Regions from separate parts of the Telluria sp. ZB4P34 genome, predicted to be linked through region 2. Evidence: predicted binding sites of a transcription regulator. Region 2 holds the regulator's gene; each other region holds the start of a gene.
What was found. Region 2 encodes FNR, which switches genes on or off when oxygen is low (the NO sensors DNR and NnrR bind a similar motif). Its sites were predicted from a motif close to TTGATNNNNATCAA; they were not measured.
Positions count from the first base shown of each region.

Region 1: AC56KL_RS19820 (carbohydrate kinase) is a predicted target of FNR. The motif match lies at 2,822-2,835, and genes of this name have one in related genera.
Region 3: AC56KL_RS03715 (universal stress protein) is a predicted target of FNR. The motif match lies at 1,915-1,928, and genes of this name have one in related genera.

Region 1 is NZ_JCASIF010000016.1:54,763-59,179, forward strand. Features, by position in the region: gene deoC (deoxyribose-phosphate aldolase) at 1-514, opposite strand, end outside; gene AC56KL_RS19810 (phosphopentomutase) at 511-1,704, opposite strand; gene xapA (xanthosine phosphorylase) at 1,739-2,581, opposite strand; gene AC56KL_RS19820 (carbohydrate kinase) at 2,889-4,016, shown strand; gene AC56KL_RS19825 (pseudouridine-5'-phosphate glycosidase) at 4,018-4,417, shown strand, end outside.
Region 2 is NZ_JCASIF010000001.1:245,322-249,738, forward strand. Features, by position in the region: gene cydB (cytochrome d ubiquinol oxidase subunit II) at 1-110, opposite strand, end outside; gene AC56KL_RS01095 (cytochrome ubiquinol oxidase subunit I) at 112-1,632, opposite strand; gene fnr (fumarate/nitrate reduction transcriptional regulator Fnr) at 2,086-2,850, shown strand; gene AC56KL_RS01105 (metallophosphoesterase) at 2,978-3,811, opposite strand; gene AC56KL_RS01110 (hypothetical protein) at 3,965-4,417, opposite strand, start outside.
Region 3 is NZ_JCASIF010000001.1:828,957-833,373, forward strand. Features, by position in the region: gene AC56KL_RS03705 (chemotaxis protein CheA) at 1-759, opposite strand, end outside; gene AC56KL_RS03710 (protein phosphatase CheZ) at 759-1,613, opposite strand; gene AC56KL_RS03715 (universal stress protein) at 2,000-2,509, shown strand; gene AC56KL_RS03720 (response regulator) at 2,586-3,230, shown strand; gene AC56KL_RS03725 (Crp/Fnr family transcriptional regulator) at 3,663-4,417, shown strand, end outside.

The sequences.
Region 1 (4,417 bases), on a different contig from region 2:
ACAGCGCCTGCCAGTTACCCAGCAAGACGTGCTGGCGGGTGATCACGATGTCGATTTCAGTCGCGCCGGCCGCCACGCTCAATTCGATCTCGCGCAGCTTGGTCTCCAGGCTCGACAGGCCGGCCGGGAAGGCGGTCGACACCGCGGCAATCGGAAGGCGGCCCTGCAGGACCTTCACGGCCGGCCCGATCATCTCGTGGTACACGCAGACTGCGCCGGTGGTCAACTTCTCGAGTCCCAGTGCCGCCATCAGGTCCGCGCGCAGCGGGCGCATCGCCTTCATGCACAGGCGCTCGACCCGGCCCGGGGTGTCGTCGCCGCCCAGGGTGGTCAGGTCCATGCACTCGACGGCGCGCACCAGCCAGGCGGCCTGGTATTCCTTCTTGACGGTACGGCGGTTCGCCAGGCTCGCGGCGCGGCGGTCGGCCGCGTTGCGGTTCACCTTGACGTGCCTGACCAGCCCGAGGTCCAGGCCGACGGCGGTATTACGTTTGAAGTCCAGGGGCTGGGTCATAGCAGTGCGGTTCCGTTCGAGAGTGGTTTGACGCCAAGGTGCTTGGCAAGCGTTGCGCCGATATCCGAGAAAGTCGAGGCGATCGGCAGTTCCTGCGGGGCGACCTTCGGGCCGAAAAAGATCATCGGGATATGTTCGCGGGTGTGGTCCGAGCCCGGCGCGGTCGGGTCGCAGCCGTGGTCGGCGGTGATGACGACCAGGTCGCCATCCTTGAGTTTCGCCATGAATTCCGGCAGGCGCGCGTCCAGCTCGTGCAGGGCGTTCGCATAGCCGGCGACGTCGCGACGGTGGCCGAAGTGCATGTCGAAGTCGACGAAGTTGACAAACGTGAGCGATTTTTCAGGCGCGCTGTCGGCGACTTCCACCAGGCGGTCGAACAGCGCCATGTTGTCGACGCCCTTGATCAGCTGGGTCACGCCCTGGGCCGCGAAGATGTCGCTGATCTTGCCCAGCGCGATGACTTCCCCGCCCTCGTTCTTGACGTGGTCGAGCAGCGTCGGTGCGGTCGGCGGCACGGCGTAGTCGTGGCGGTTGCTGGTGCGCTTGTACTTGCCGTTCTCGCCCAGGAAGGGACGCGCGATCACGCGGCCGATGTTGTAGGGCTTGACCAGTTCATAGGCCGCTTCGCAGACCTGGTACAGGCGCTCCAGGCCGAAGTGCTCTTCGTGCGCGGCGATCTGCAGCACCGAGTCGGCCGAGGTGTACAGGATTGGACGGCCAGTAGCGACGTGCTCGTCGCCCAGCTGGTCGATGATGGTGGTGCCCGAGGCGTGGCAGTTGCCCAGCCAGCCCGGCACGCCCGTCAGCGCCTGCAGCTTGTCGGTCAGCTCGGCCGGGAAGGACGGCACGGTCTTCGGGAAGTAGCCCCAGTCGAACAGCACCGGCACGCCGGCGATCTCCCAGTGGCCGCTCTGCGTGTCCTTGCCGGTCGACTGCTCGCGCGCGGCGCCCCAGGCGCCCGTGAAGCCGTCGCGCTGGCCGAAGCCGGCGGCCCATTCGCCGCTGGCCTTGTGGGCGGCGGCGGCCAGGCCGAGGCGCTCGAGGTTCGGCAGCGCCATCGGCTTGCCCTCTTGCGCCGCCCAGGCTGCGATATGACCGAAGGTGTTGGCCCCTTGATCGCCGTACTTGTCGGCGTCGGGCAAGGCGCCCAGGCCGAACGAGTCAAGCAGGAGGATGAATGCGCGTGACATGGGATCGCTCGCTTATGGAATGAGTTGGCTTCGCTTAGTTGGAAGAAGCGGGAGTCGCGCCCAGGCGCTCGATGAAGGAATGGATCAGGGTGACCAGGTCCTTGGCCGCGATCGCGGCGTACTTCAGGGTCTGCTCGTGCGACAGCGGGAACGGGGTCAATCCCTCGGCCAGGTTGGTAATCGCCGAGATGCCGGCGACCTTCAGGCCGCAGTGGCGCGCGGAGATCACTTCCGGCACCACGGACATGCCGACCACGTCGGCGCCGAGCGTCTTGAAGGCGCGGATTTCGGCAGCCGTCTCGAAGTTCGGGCCCGGGCAGGCCAGGTACACGCCTTCGTGCAGGGTGATGTTCCTGGCGGCCGCGGTTTCCTTGATCAGGGCGCGCAGCTCGGCGTCGTAGGCGTTGGCCATGCTGAAGAAGCGCGGACCGAAGCGTTCGTCGTTCGGGCCGGCCATCGGGCTGCCCGGCAGCAGGTTGATGTGGTCGCTCAGGACCACGACGCTGCCCGCATCCACTTCGGGACGCAGGGAACCGGCGGCGTTCGTCACCAGCAGCATCTCGCAGCCGATCAGCTTGAAGGTACGCACGGCGGACGTCATCACGTTGGCGCCATAGCCTTCGTAGAAGTGGCCGCGGCCCTTCATGCACACCACCGGCACGCCGGAAAGCAGGCCCAGCACCAGCTCGCCCGCATGGCCATGCACGGTGCTGATCGGGAAACCCGGCAGGTCGGCATAGCTGATCGAGACCACGTCCGTCATCTGCTCGGCCAGCACACCCAGGCCCGAGCCCAGGATCAGCGCGGCGCGCGGTGCGAAGCCCGGCTTGCGGGCCTTGATGACTTCTGCTGCTTCAAAAGGGGTGTTGCTGAACATGGTCGTCCTTGTGTGCGAATTCGGGAGGCGTGGGGAGGGGCTGGTATGGATGCTGCTAAGGGTAATGGCTACCAGACAGTAGCGAGGAGACACATATCAGCCGGAATATTATAACTATGCATGAGGGGCGATATGGTGGGCAAATACCATTTTTCTTGTCGATTTATTGGTTTAAAAAATAAATCAGCGGGTGTATTGTTGACCTCCTGGTACAGGGCAATAGCGACAGCCACGTTTGCTTTGACATGCTTCAAACATTTATCTAGTATCGACGAACATTTGTTTAGATCACCCCAGGCCTGCCACCGTGAACGAGCTGCCCAAAAAAGAACAGTTGTATGAGCTGATCCGCGCGAATCCCTTCATTTCGCAGCAGGAGCTTGCCAGCCAGCTGAAGCTGTCACGCTCGGCCGTGGCCAACTACATCGCCACCCTGGTGCGCGAACGCCGCATCCTGGGGCGCGCCTATGTACTGCCGGACCGGCGTCCGATCGTCTGCATCGGCGCCGCGAACCTCGACCGCAAGCTGCGCAGCAGCGGAAAGCTGGCCTTCGGCACCTCCAATCCCGCCACCCAGGACGAATCCTTCGGCGGCGTGGCCCGCAACATCGCCGAGAACCTGGCGCGCCTGGGCGCTCCGGTGGCCCTGGTCACGGCGGTCGGCAACGACGCCTCCGGCAAGGCCCTGCTCGCCCATGCCGAAGACGCAGGCATCGATACCCGCGGCGCGCTGCGCGTCGATGGCGCCGGCAGCGGCACCTACACGGCCGTGCTGGACGGGGACGGCGAGATGGTGGTCGCGCTGGCCGACATGGCCGTCAACGATGCCCTCACCCCAGGCTTTCTCGCCACCCGCCAGCAGCAGCGCGCCGGCGCCGCCCTGGTGGTGGCCGACCTGAACCTGCCGATCGAGTCCATCGCCGCCCTGCTGGACGACGCCGCGCGCGACGGCGTGCCGCTGGTGCTGGTGGCCGTCTCGGCGCCGAAGATGGCGCACCTGCCGTCGATGCTGCCCGGCCTGCGTCTCCTGATCCTGAACGAAGGCGAGCTGGCGGCGCGGGCCGGCTACCCGCTGGACAGCGATGCCGGCGTCAAGGCTGCCTGCGCCGAGCTGCAGCGCCAGGGTGCGCAGGACGTGATCGTCACCTGCGGCGCGCGCGGGGTCTCGCATACCTCCCCGGCCGGCGTGATGCGCCTGCCTGCGCCCGCGGGCGAGGTCGTCGACGTCACCGGCGGCGGCGACGCCTTCGCCGCCGCCGTGTGCTGGTCGCTGCATGGCGCCGGCGATGGCGCCGATCTCGCCCTGGCCTGCCGCCGCGGCCTGCAGCTCGCCGCCCTGACCATCGCGTGCGGGCAGACCGTCTGCCCGGCGCTCGAACCCGGCCACCTCGACACCCCTCCGGTTGTCCTCCTCAACGCATCCGACCTGGACTGACATGCAATCCTTCCTCCTGTTCTCGCCCGAAGTGGCAAGCGCGCGCGCCGCCGGCAAGCCCGTCGTGGCGCTCGAATCGACCATCATCTCGCACGGCATGCCCTATCCGCAGAACGTGCAGACCGCACGCGAAGTCGAGGGGATCATCCGCGACGCCGGCGCGGTGCCGGCCACCATCGCCATCATCGACGGGAAGATCTGCGTCGGCCTGTCCGAAGAACAACTGGAGCTGCTGGGTTCTTCGCCCGACGCGATGAAGGTCAGCCGCCGCGACCTGGCCTACGTGCTGGCGCAAAGGCGCCTGGGCGCGACCACGGTGGCCGCGACCATGATCTGCGCGCAGCTGGCCGGCATCGAGGTCTTCGTCACCGGCGGCATCGGCGGCGTGCACCGCGGCGCCG
Region 2 (4,417 bases):
GTGAACGGAAACAGCAGGCCGATGCCCAGGTCGAAGCCGTCCAGCAGCACGTACATGAAGACGGCGAAGAAGATGATGATCGCCCAGATGACGGTGGTGTCGATGCCCATGTCAGCGCTCCGGCTTGTTGTCGTCAGGGGACGCACTGCCCGGATCGCCCTGGCGCATCCCGGCATGCCCGCCGAGCTGGTCCGGGACGGCGCTGCCTTCGTCATTGTCGTTCTGTACGTCGGCCGCCGACAGCGGCCGCATCGGCGTGCGTCCTTCGCCGGGCCCTCCCTCCGGCGCCTTGTGCAGTTCGAAGCGCTGCGGCCCCTTGCGCATCATGCGCAGCAGGTAGCGGGTGCCGGTGCCGAACACGAACAGGTAGGCGACCACGAACAGCGCCAGCGTCAGCCCCAGGGTGCCGGCGCTGTGCGGCGAGACCGCGTCGGCCGTGCGCAGCACGCCGTACACGACCCAGGGCTGGCGCCCGACCTCGGTCGTGGTCCAGCCTGCCAGGATGGCGACCAGGCCCGCCGGCCCCATCCACAGCGCGAAACGCAGGAAGGGACGGCTGGTCCAGAGCCGCGCCTCCCCTCCCCGCTTCCGCCGCAACCACAAGCTCCAGGCCCCCAGCGCGATCATGAGCAGCCCCAGCCCGACCATCAGCCGGAAGCTCCAGAACACGATCAGCGAGTTTGGCCGGTTTTCACGCGGAAACTCCTTGAGCCCCGGGATCTGCCCGTTCCACGAGTGGGTCAGGATCAGGCTGCCGAGGTGCGGGATGCCGACCGCATACTTGGTCCTTTCCTCTTCCATGTCGGGCACGCCGAACAGCAGCAGCGGGACCGCCTTGTCCCCTTCGTTCTGCCAGTGACCCTCCATCGCGGCCAGCTTGGCCGGCTGGTGCTTCAACGTGTTCAGACCGTGGAAGTCGCCCACCACCGCCTGGATCGGCGCCACGACCAGGATCATCCACATGGCCATCGACAGCATCTTGCGCACCGCCGGGTTGTCGCGCCCCCGTAGCAGTTGCCAGGCCCCGGCGGCGCCCACGATCAGCGCCGTGCACAGGTAGGCCGCGATCACCATGTGCAGCAGGCGGTAGGGAAAGGAGGGATTGAAGACGATCGCCAGCCAGTCGACCGGGACCATGCGCCCGCCCTCGATGGCATAGCCCCGGGGCGTCTGCATCCAGCTGTTGGCGGCCAGGATCCAGGTGGACGAGATCAGGGTGCCGACCGCCACCGCGCAGGTGGCGCCGAAGTGCAGCCCCGGTCCGACCCGGTTCCAGCCGAACAGCATCACCCCGAGGAAGCCTGCTTCGAGGAAGAAGGCGGTCAGCACCTCGTAGGACAGGATCGGCCCCAGGATGCTGCCGGCGAACTCGGACAGGTAGCTCCAGTTGGTGCCGATCTGGTAGGCCATCACGATGCCCGACACGACGCCCATGCCGAAGGTGACGGCGAAGATCTTGAGCCAGTAGTGGTAGAGGTCGACGTAGACCTGGCGTTGCGTCCGGAGCCAGCACAGTTCGAGCACGGCCAGGTAGCTCGCCATGCCGATGGTGATCGCTGGAAACAGGATGTGGAAAGACATCGTGAACGCGAATTGGATGCGCGCCAGATCCAATGCGGACATATCGAACATGCAGGCTCCTCGTTGGCGTAGTGCGTGCTTGTAGTGCGTCCCTATTAGTGCGTGCTTGTAGTGCGTGCTCGTAGTGCGTGCTCGTAGTGCGTGCTCGTAGTGCGTGCTCGTAATGCGTGCTTGTATCGCGTGCTTGTACTGCCCGACGGGGCTCCCGTAGCGTGACCAGAATCTAGCACGCGCAGCCCGCGCGCACGCTTGGCAGTGTCGTTTTGATACGCCGTTGGCGCGTGCATGTCCGGCTCGAGGCCACGAGGCGGCGCTGTAGGGCCACCGTTAGCTTTCGCGCCTGAACCTTTTCTTAGCGTCAGAAATCGGAAGCAACCCCTGTCACCGCCGGATAGCGCAGGGTGGCCGGCCTGGCCGGTGAGCTTTCCTTCCTGGAGTAAAAAGAAAACGGGGAACCCGGACTGCCGTCTATAATGCTCCCGTCCGCACTCCGTTCTCCCCGCCATGAACCAAGCCATTTCGCTCCCTGGCGAAGCGCCGATCAGCATCCAGGCCCTCAAGACCAGCTGCGGCAACTGCAGCATGCACCAGCTGTGCCTGCCGATGGGACTCGAGGACGCCGACATCAACCGCCTCGACCAGATCATCGGCCGCCGCCGGCGCCTGGCGCGCGACGAGCGCCTGTACGCGGTGGGCGAGCCCTTCCGCAACCTGTACGCGGTGCGCTTCGGGCATTTCAAGACCTACCAGGTGAACGCGGCCGGCGAGGCCCAGATCACCGGTTTCCAGATGGCCGGCGAACTGCTGGGCATGGACGCGATCAGCGGCACCCACCACTGCGACGCCGTGGCGCTCGAGGACAGCGAAGTGTGCGAGATCCCGTTCTCGCGCCTGGAAGAGCTATTCGGCCAGGTGCCGGCCCTGCTGCGCCACTTCCACCGCATCATGAGCCAGGAGATCACGCGCGAGCAGAACGTCATGCTCCTGCTCGGCAACATGCGCGCCGAGCAGCGCTTCGCCGTGTTCCTGGTCAACCTGTCGGCGCGCTACGCCGCGCGCGGCTATTCGCCGCACAGCTTCCAGCTGCGCATGTCGCGCGAGGACATCGGCAACTACCTGGGACTGACCATCGAGAGCGTCAGCCGCCTGCTGTCGCGCTTCAAGAAGCAGGGCTGGCTGCAGGTGGACAAGCGCGAAGTCACCCTGCTCGACCCGGCCAAGCTCAAGGCGCTGGCGGCCGGCACCGACGTCTGCAGCCCGATGGGCTGAGAACCTGTCCCGGCAGGGATCGAGTCGCCGTCGGCGCGCCTGTTCGAGTGGTGCTGCGTTGCTCGTCGCCCAGCTGGCAAACCCGTGGCCGGCCTTGCATCGCCTGCCCTCATCATAGCGCCAGCCTCTAGACCTCGATCACCAGCTCCGGCCGGTATCCTTCCTGTTCGCCCTTGCTCAGGTAGCCCAGCGGATTGGCGACGACGCGGCAGGACCACGCGCGGCCGTCCTCGACACCCTTGACCACATAGTCGTTGGCGCAGTGCAGGTGCCCGTGGATCCAGACGTCGGCCTGCGGGAACAGCGCGTCGAGCGCATTGCAAAAGCCCGCGGTGCCGGGAGTGAGGCCGTAGCGCGGGTCGGCGCTGTGCAGGCTGGGGGCGAAGTGGGTCACCACCACCGTGCTGCCCTCGAACGGGGCCGCCAGCGCCGCGCGCAGCCAGCGCTGGCAGTCGAGCGACAGCGCGCGGATGCCTTCGGCCAGCAGCTTCTCGCCGTTCCTCAGGGTGGTGTTCTTCGACAGGTAGTAGTTGGCCGCGCGGAAGGCCTTGTCGCGCCGCTGCAGCTGTTTCGTCAGGTCCTGTTCCTGCAGCGCGAGCGCATCGAAGTCGCTCCACAGCGTCGTGCCGACGAAGCGCACGGCGCCGATCGTGATGGTCTCGCGGTCCAGCCATTCGATGCCGAGGGCGGCACAGGTGGCGCGCAGGCGCGCGTAGGCCTGGTCGAATTCGAGGCCGTCGAATTCGTGGTTGCCGGGGATGTAGAGCACGCGCGCAGGACCGGCGCCGGGCCGCAGGGGCGAAAAGCGCTCCAGGCCGAAGTCGTCGGTCAGCAGGCGCGAGCCGGCCTGGTAGGAGCCGATATCCCCCGCCAGCACCACCACGTCGGTGTCGGGCCGGAGCTCGGGGACGAAGTGCGGGTAGCGTTCGAGGTGCAGGTCGGAGAAAAGCTGGATGCGCATGGTCGGCGCAGTATAGCGGCTTTCGCCGCCGGGCCGCGCTGGCCCCTCCAATTCCGTGGGGGCTGGGCGCGGCGCAGGCGCTGGTGGGCAGCGTCGACAGTATGGGAAGATGAAATCAAGGCAGGCGGATGCCCAGGAGCGAATCCTTGCCGTTCAGGGGAAGGCCCGCAATGCCTTCCCTTCCGCATCATACATCGGCGTGAAGGTATAGCCGTACGCCTTGACGCTGGCCGGATAAGGCGTATGGGTCTCGCCCTTGCCCTTGAAGCGGCCGATGCGCGGCGCCTTGTCCAGACACTCTTCGTACTCCGGCGTGCCGACCGAGCACAGGATGCGCACCACGATGTTGCCCTCGCCGGTACTGGCGAAGCCGCTCATGGTCTTCCAGGTCCCGGTCTGGCGCACTTCCACGATGTCGCCGGCGCGCAGGCGCCGCATGTGGTCGGGAACCACAGCGCCGGTCATGAAGGCCAGCTGGCCGGACTCCATCCACAGCATGCTGCCTTCGGAGTTCGACATGTTGAAACGGATGACCCGAAGTCCGAACTCGGGCGTGCCCGGCTTGATGTGCTGGACGTACAGCTGGTTGCGCGCCATCCGGTTGTA
Region 3 (4,417 bases), 580 kb from region 2:
TTCGCCCGCCACTTCCAGCAGCGCGTCCAGCTTGACCGCATCGATACGGATGCTTTCGTCCTTGGCCGGCGCCGCGGCGGCGCGCGCCTCGGCGACCTTGTCCTGCTGGCGGCGGTCGATGCCGTCCCAGCCGTTCGGCCTGGCGGCCGGCGCGGCGTCGGCCGGCGCTGCGGCCGACGCCGCAGCCGGTGCAGCGGCTGCAACTGCCGGCGCGGAGGCGATCGCGGCGCCGGCCGGGACCACGGCGTTGTACATGCCGACCCAGTCCAGGCCATCGGCGCCGACCGCCGGCGCTGCCAGCGCTACCGCAGTTGCGGAGGGAGCGGCTGCGGCCGGTGCTGCAGCGGCAGGCGCGGCGGCCGCAGCCGGCGCGTCCTTGCCTTCGATCGCGTCCATCAGGATGCGCTCGAGGGCTTGCGGCATCGACGCCAGGCCTTCCGGCGGGGTGCCGTTGTTCAGGTCATTGAGCTGGTCGGCCACGAAGCCGGAGGCCTCGAGCGCCGCTTCGATGGCGAGCGGGGTCACCGGCGCGGCGCCGGTGCGCAGCGCGTCGAACAGGTTCTCGGTCAGGTGGCAGGCCGCGACCAGCGCGGGCAGGCCCATGAAGCCGGCGCCGCCCTTGATCGTGTGGAAGGAGCGGAACACGGCATTGAGCGTTTCCTTGTTGTCCGGATCGCGTTCGAGACGCAGCAAATGTTCTTCAACATTTACCGCAAGGTCCATCGCCTCGACGACGAAGTCCTTGAGCATATCGTCCATTAGAACCCCAGATCGGCGAGAAGATCGTCAACGTTATCCTGGTTCAGCGCCGTATCCGGCACCGACGGGCCCTGCATCAGCGGCGCAGGCGCGGCCGGCGCCTCTTTCTTCGCCAGCTTTTCCTTCAGGTCGGCCGGGGCGCTGTCGCGCAGCAGCTGCGCCAGTTCCGACTCCACCGTCTGGGTGATCTTGACCACTTTCTTGATCAACTGGCCGGTGATGTCCTGGAAGTCCTGGGCCATCATGATCTCGAGCAGGCGCGCCTTCTCGGCTTCGGTCGCTTCGTTGACGCTGGCGGCGAACTGGCGCGCGTCGCCGGCCAGGGCCTTGAATTCGTCCAGGCTGAGCTTGCCCGAGAACAGGTCGGCCCAGCGGGTTTCCATGTCCTTGGCCTGCTTCGACAGCAGGTCCTGGGCCGGCATGCCTTCGTCCAGCGTGTTCAGGACCTTGTTGGCGGCCTGTTCGGTGAGGGTGGCGACATATTCCAGGCGGTCCTGGGCATCGTTGATGGCCGACGAGGCTTCCGTCAGCGCCTTGTCGTAGCCGAGTTCGCGCAGCGAATCGTGCAGCAGGCGCACGATGCCGCCGAGGCGTTCGAACATCATATGCTCGCCTTCGTTCACGGCCGCCGGAGCGGCGGCCGGGGCAGCTGCTGCAGGAGCGGCCGGCGCAGCGGCTGCGGCGGCGGGTGCGCTCGAGGCAGCCACCTGGTCGAACAGCGATTCGAGGTCGTCCTCGTCGGCTGGGGCGGCGGCCGGCTCGGGCGCAGGCGCCGGGGCGGCAGCGGGAGTGCTGGCGCGCTGCGCTGCCACTTCCTCGAATAGTGCGTCGAAATCGTCAGCGGCGTCGGTCATGATCCCTGCTTCTCCATGGTGTATTTAGTTCGCAAAGCGCTCTGCGTAGGTGTGTTTGCTGCGACCATCCGGCCGCTCAGGTGCAACATGCGGGATGGTTCGAATCTGCATGCGAGTGTAGCAGTGTGGTTGCCGCAGGTAAATGTCGGAGATAGGGACGCAACAAAATGGACATGGAAACTTAATTCCGCGACAATCAAATCGCAGGGTTCCTGATTGTTTACACAATGGAGGTGTTGTTTTTCGTAACGCAACGGCCTCGGTGCGCGTGTTGTTGCGCACTGGAAAATAAGCTACAAATTTGATCGAGCTCAACAGTTTGCGTTCTTGCAATCGCCGCCACGCCGCGAAACGCCCAGAATGGCGTGGCCTTTGGAGGAGTCATCATGTACCGCAAAATCCTGATCACCACCGACGGCTCGGCCGTGTCGCAGCATACGGCCTGCGCCGGCGTCAAATTCGCCCAACAGATGGGCGCCGAGGTGCTGGCGCTGTTCGTCGCGCCCGAGTACCAGTATCCGGTGTACGTGGAAATCATCCCGCCCTCCTACCCCAGCGAAGAAGAATACACCGCCCAGATGCGCCGCATGGGGGAGGAATACATGGGGAAGATCATGCGCTCCTGCGCCGGCGCCGGCCTGCCCCACGCCTGCATGACGGCGTTTTCCGACGCTGCAGCCCTGAAGATCGTCGAGGTCGCCGAGCAGGAAGGCTGCGACCTGATCTTCATGGGCTCGCACGGCCGCAGCGGCTGGGGCCAGCTGCTGCTGGGCAGCGTGACCAACAAGGTGCTGTCGCACACCACCAGGCCGGTCCTGGTGCACCGCCTGATCAGCGAACCGGCGGCGCAGGAAAGCCGCCCCCCGGAAGGCCGCACCCCGGAAAGCCGGACCTGACCAAAGGAAGACAATTGGCGCGGCGATCCTGTGTTAGCCTGATTCGGTCTTGTCGCCTCCCGGGAAGGATGGATTTATGATTCGCATCGTAATTGCCGACGACCACACGATCATGCGGGAAGGCCTCAAGCGCATCCTCGACGGCGCGCCGGATATCGACATCGCCGGCGAAGCGACCAATGGCTTCGAGGTGCTGGCCCAAGTGCGCCAGGGCGGATTCGACCTGCTGCTGCTCGACCTGTCGATGCCGGGCCGCAGCGGCGTCGACCTGATACGCCAGGTACGCAGCGAAGCGCCGAAGCTGGCCATCCTGATCCTGACCATGCATGAAGAAGAGCAGTACGCGGTGCGCGCGATCCGCGCCGGGGCCCAGGGCTACCTGACCAAGGAAAGCGCAGGCACCCAGCTGGTGGGCGCGATCCGCAAGGTGGCCTCGGGACGCCCTTATATCAGTACCGAAGTGGCCGAGCAGCTGGCCCTGAACATCATGGCGCCAAACGAACAGTTGTTGCACAAGCAGCTGTCAGACCGCGAATTCGAGGTATTTTCGCACCTCGTCGGTGGCAAATCGATTACCGAAATCGCCAACAGCCTGCACCTGTCGGTCAAGACGGTGAGTACCCACAAGACCCGCATCATGCAGAAGATGGGCATGAACTCGCTCTCCGAGATGGTGCAGTATGCCGTGGCGCACCGGCTGCTCTCGCCGATGCAGGCCTGAAGCGCAACCCGTTTAGACACGGCGCTGCTCGCTTTGTGCCCGTAGCGCCTTCTTCCGGCAGCGCCTGCTGCCTTCCAATGTTTCCCCGTATTTCCATCTCGAGCGGCCCTTTCCTCTGGGGGCCGCCATGTAGGGGTAAGAGCATTCCTACAGACCGATGATCTCTCCTACCTACATATTCAGCAGTCGCTGATATCCGTGCCGGACTCGTGTTGGCATACTGAATTCAGCGTTTCGACTTGCTTGCGATCCAAGTCCCAGCGTGAGCCGGTGTTCGGCGGAGTTGACTCCCCAGTGCCGCCACAGCTTCACTCATGGGCTCTGCCCCGTGGTCGCCGCCTGAAACCCTGAGTCTTTCACCTGGAGATGAGCATGCAGTCCCAGCCAACGTCAGAACAACGTAGCGTCACCCAGCCGACCCTGCATACCCCCATGGAAGCCGGCCGCCAGCGCCAGGGCCGCCTCTGGTCCAATCTCAAGGAAGTCTGCGACCTGCTCCGCATCCCGGCCAGCGTCTCCGTCACCTCCGAAGAACTGCTGTTCCAGCACGTCCAGTTCAAGACCGGCCAGCGCGTCCACACCATCGGCCAGGCCTTCGACACCCTGTACATCGTCAACTCCGGCTTCCTGAAGACCGTGCTCATCGACGAGTTCGGCAACGAGCAGGTGCTGAGCTTCCCGATGAAGGGCGACATGCTGGGCGTGGACGGCATCCATACCCGCCACTACGCTTCCGAAGCCGTGGCCCTGTCCGACTGCGACCTGATCCTGCTGCCCTTCAAGAAACTGACCGCCCTCGGCCGCGTCCATGCCGAGCTCGAGAACATGATGTACGGCGTGATGAGCCGCGAACTGGTGCGCGAGCAAACCATGATCGGCATGCTCGGCGCCCTCTCGGCCGAGGCGCGCGTGGCCCGCTTCCTGGTCTCGCTGGCCGACCGCTTCGCCGCCATGGGATATTCCAGCAAGCTGTTCAACCTGCGCATGACGCGCCACGAGATCGGCAGCTACCTCGGCCTGACCCTCGAAACCGTCAGCCGCACGCTGTCTGCCTTCAACGAAATCGGCCTGATCACGGTCGACCAGCGCACCATCGGCATCAAGGATGCCGAGGCCCTCAAGACCCTGCGCCGCCTGCCGCCCTCGCGCTCGCGCACCAAGAACGCGGCCAGGCAGAAGGCAGAGCT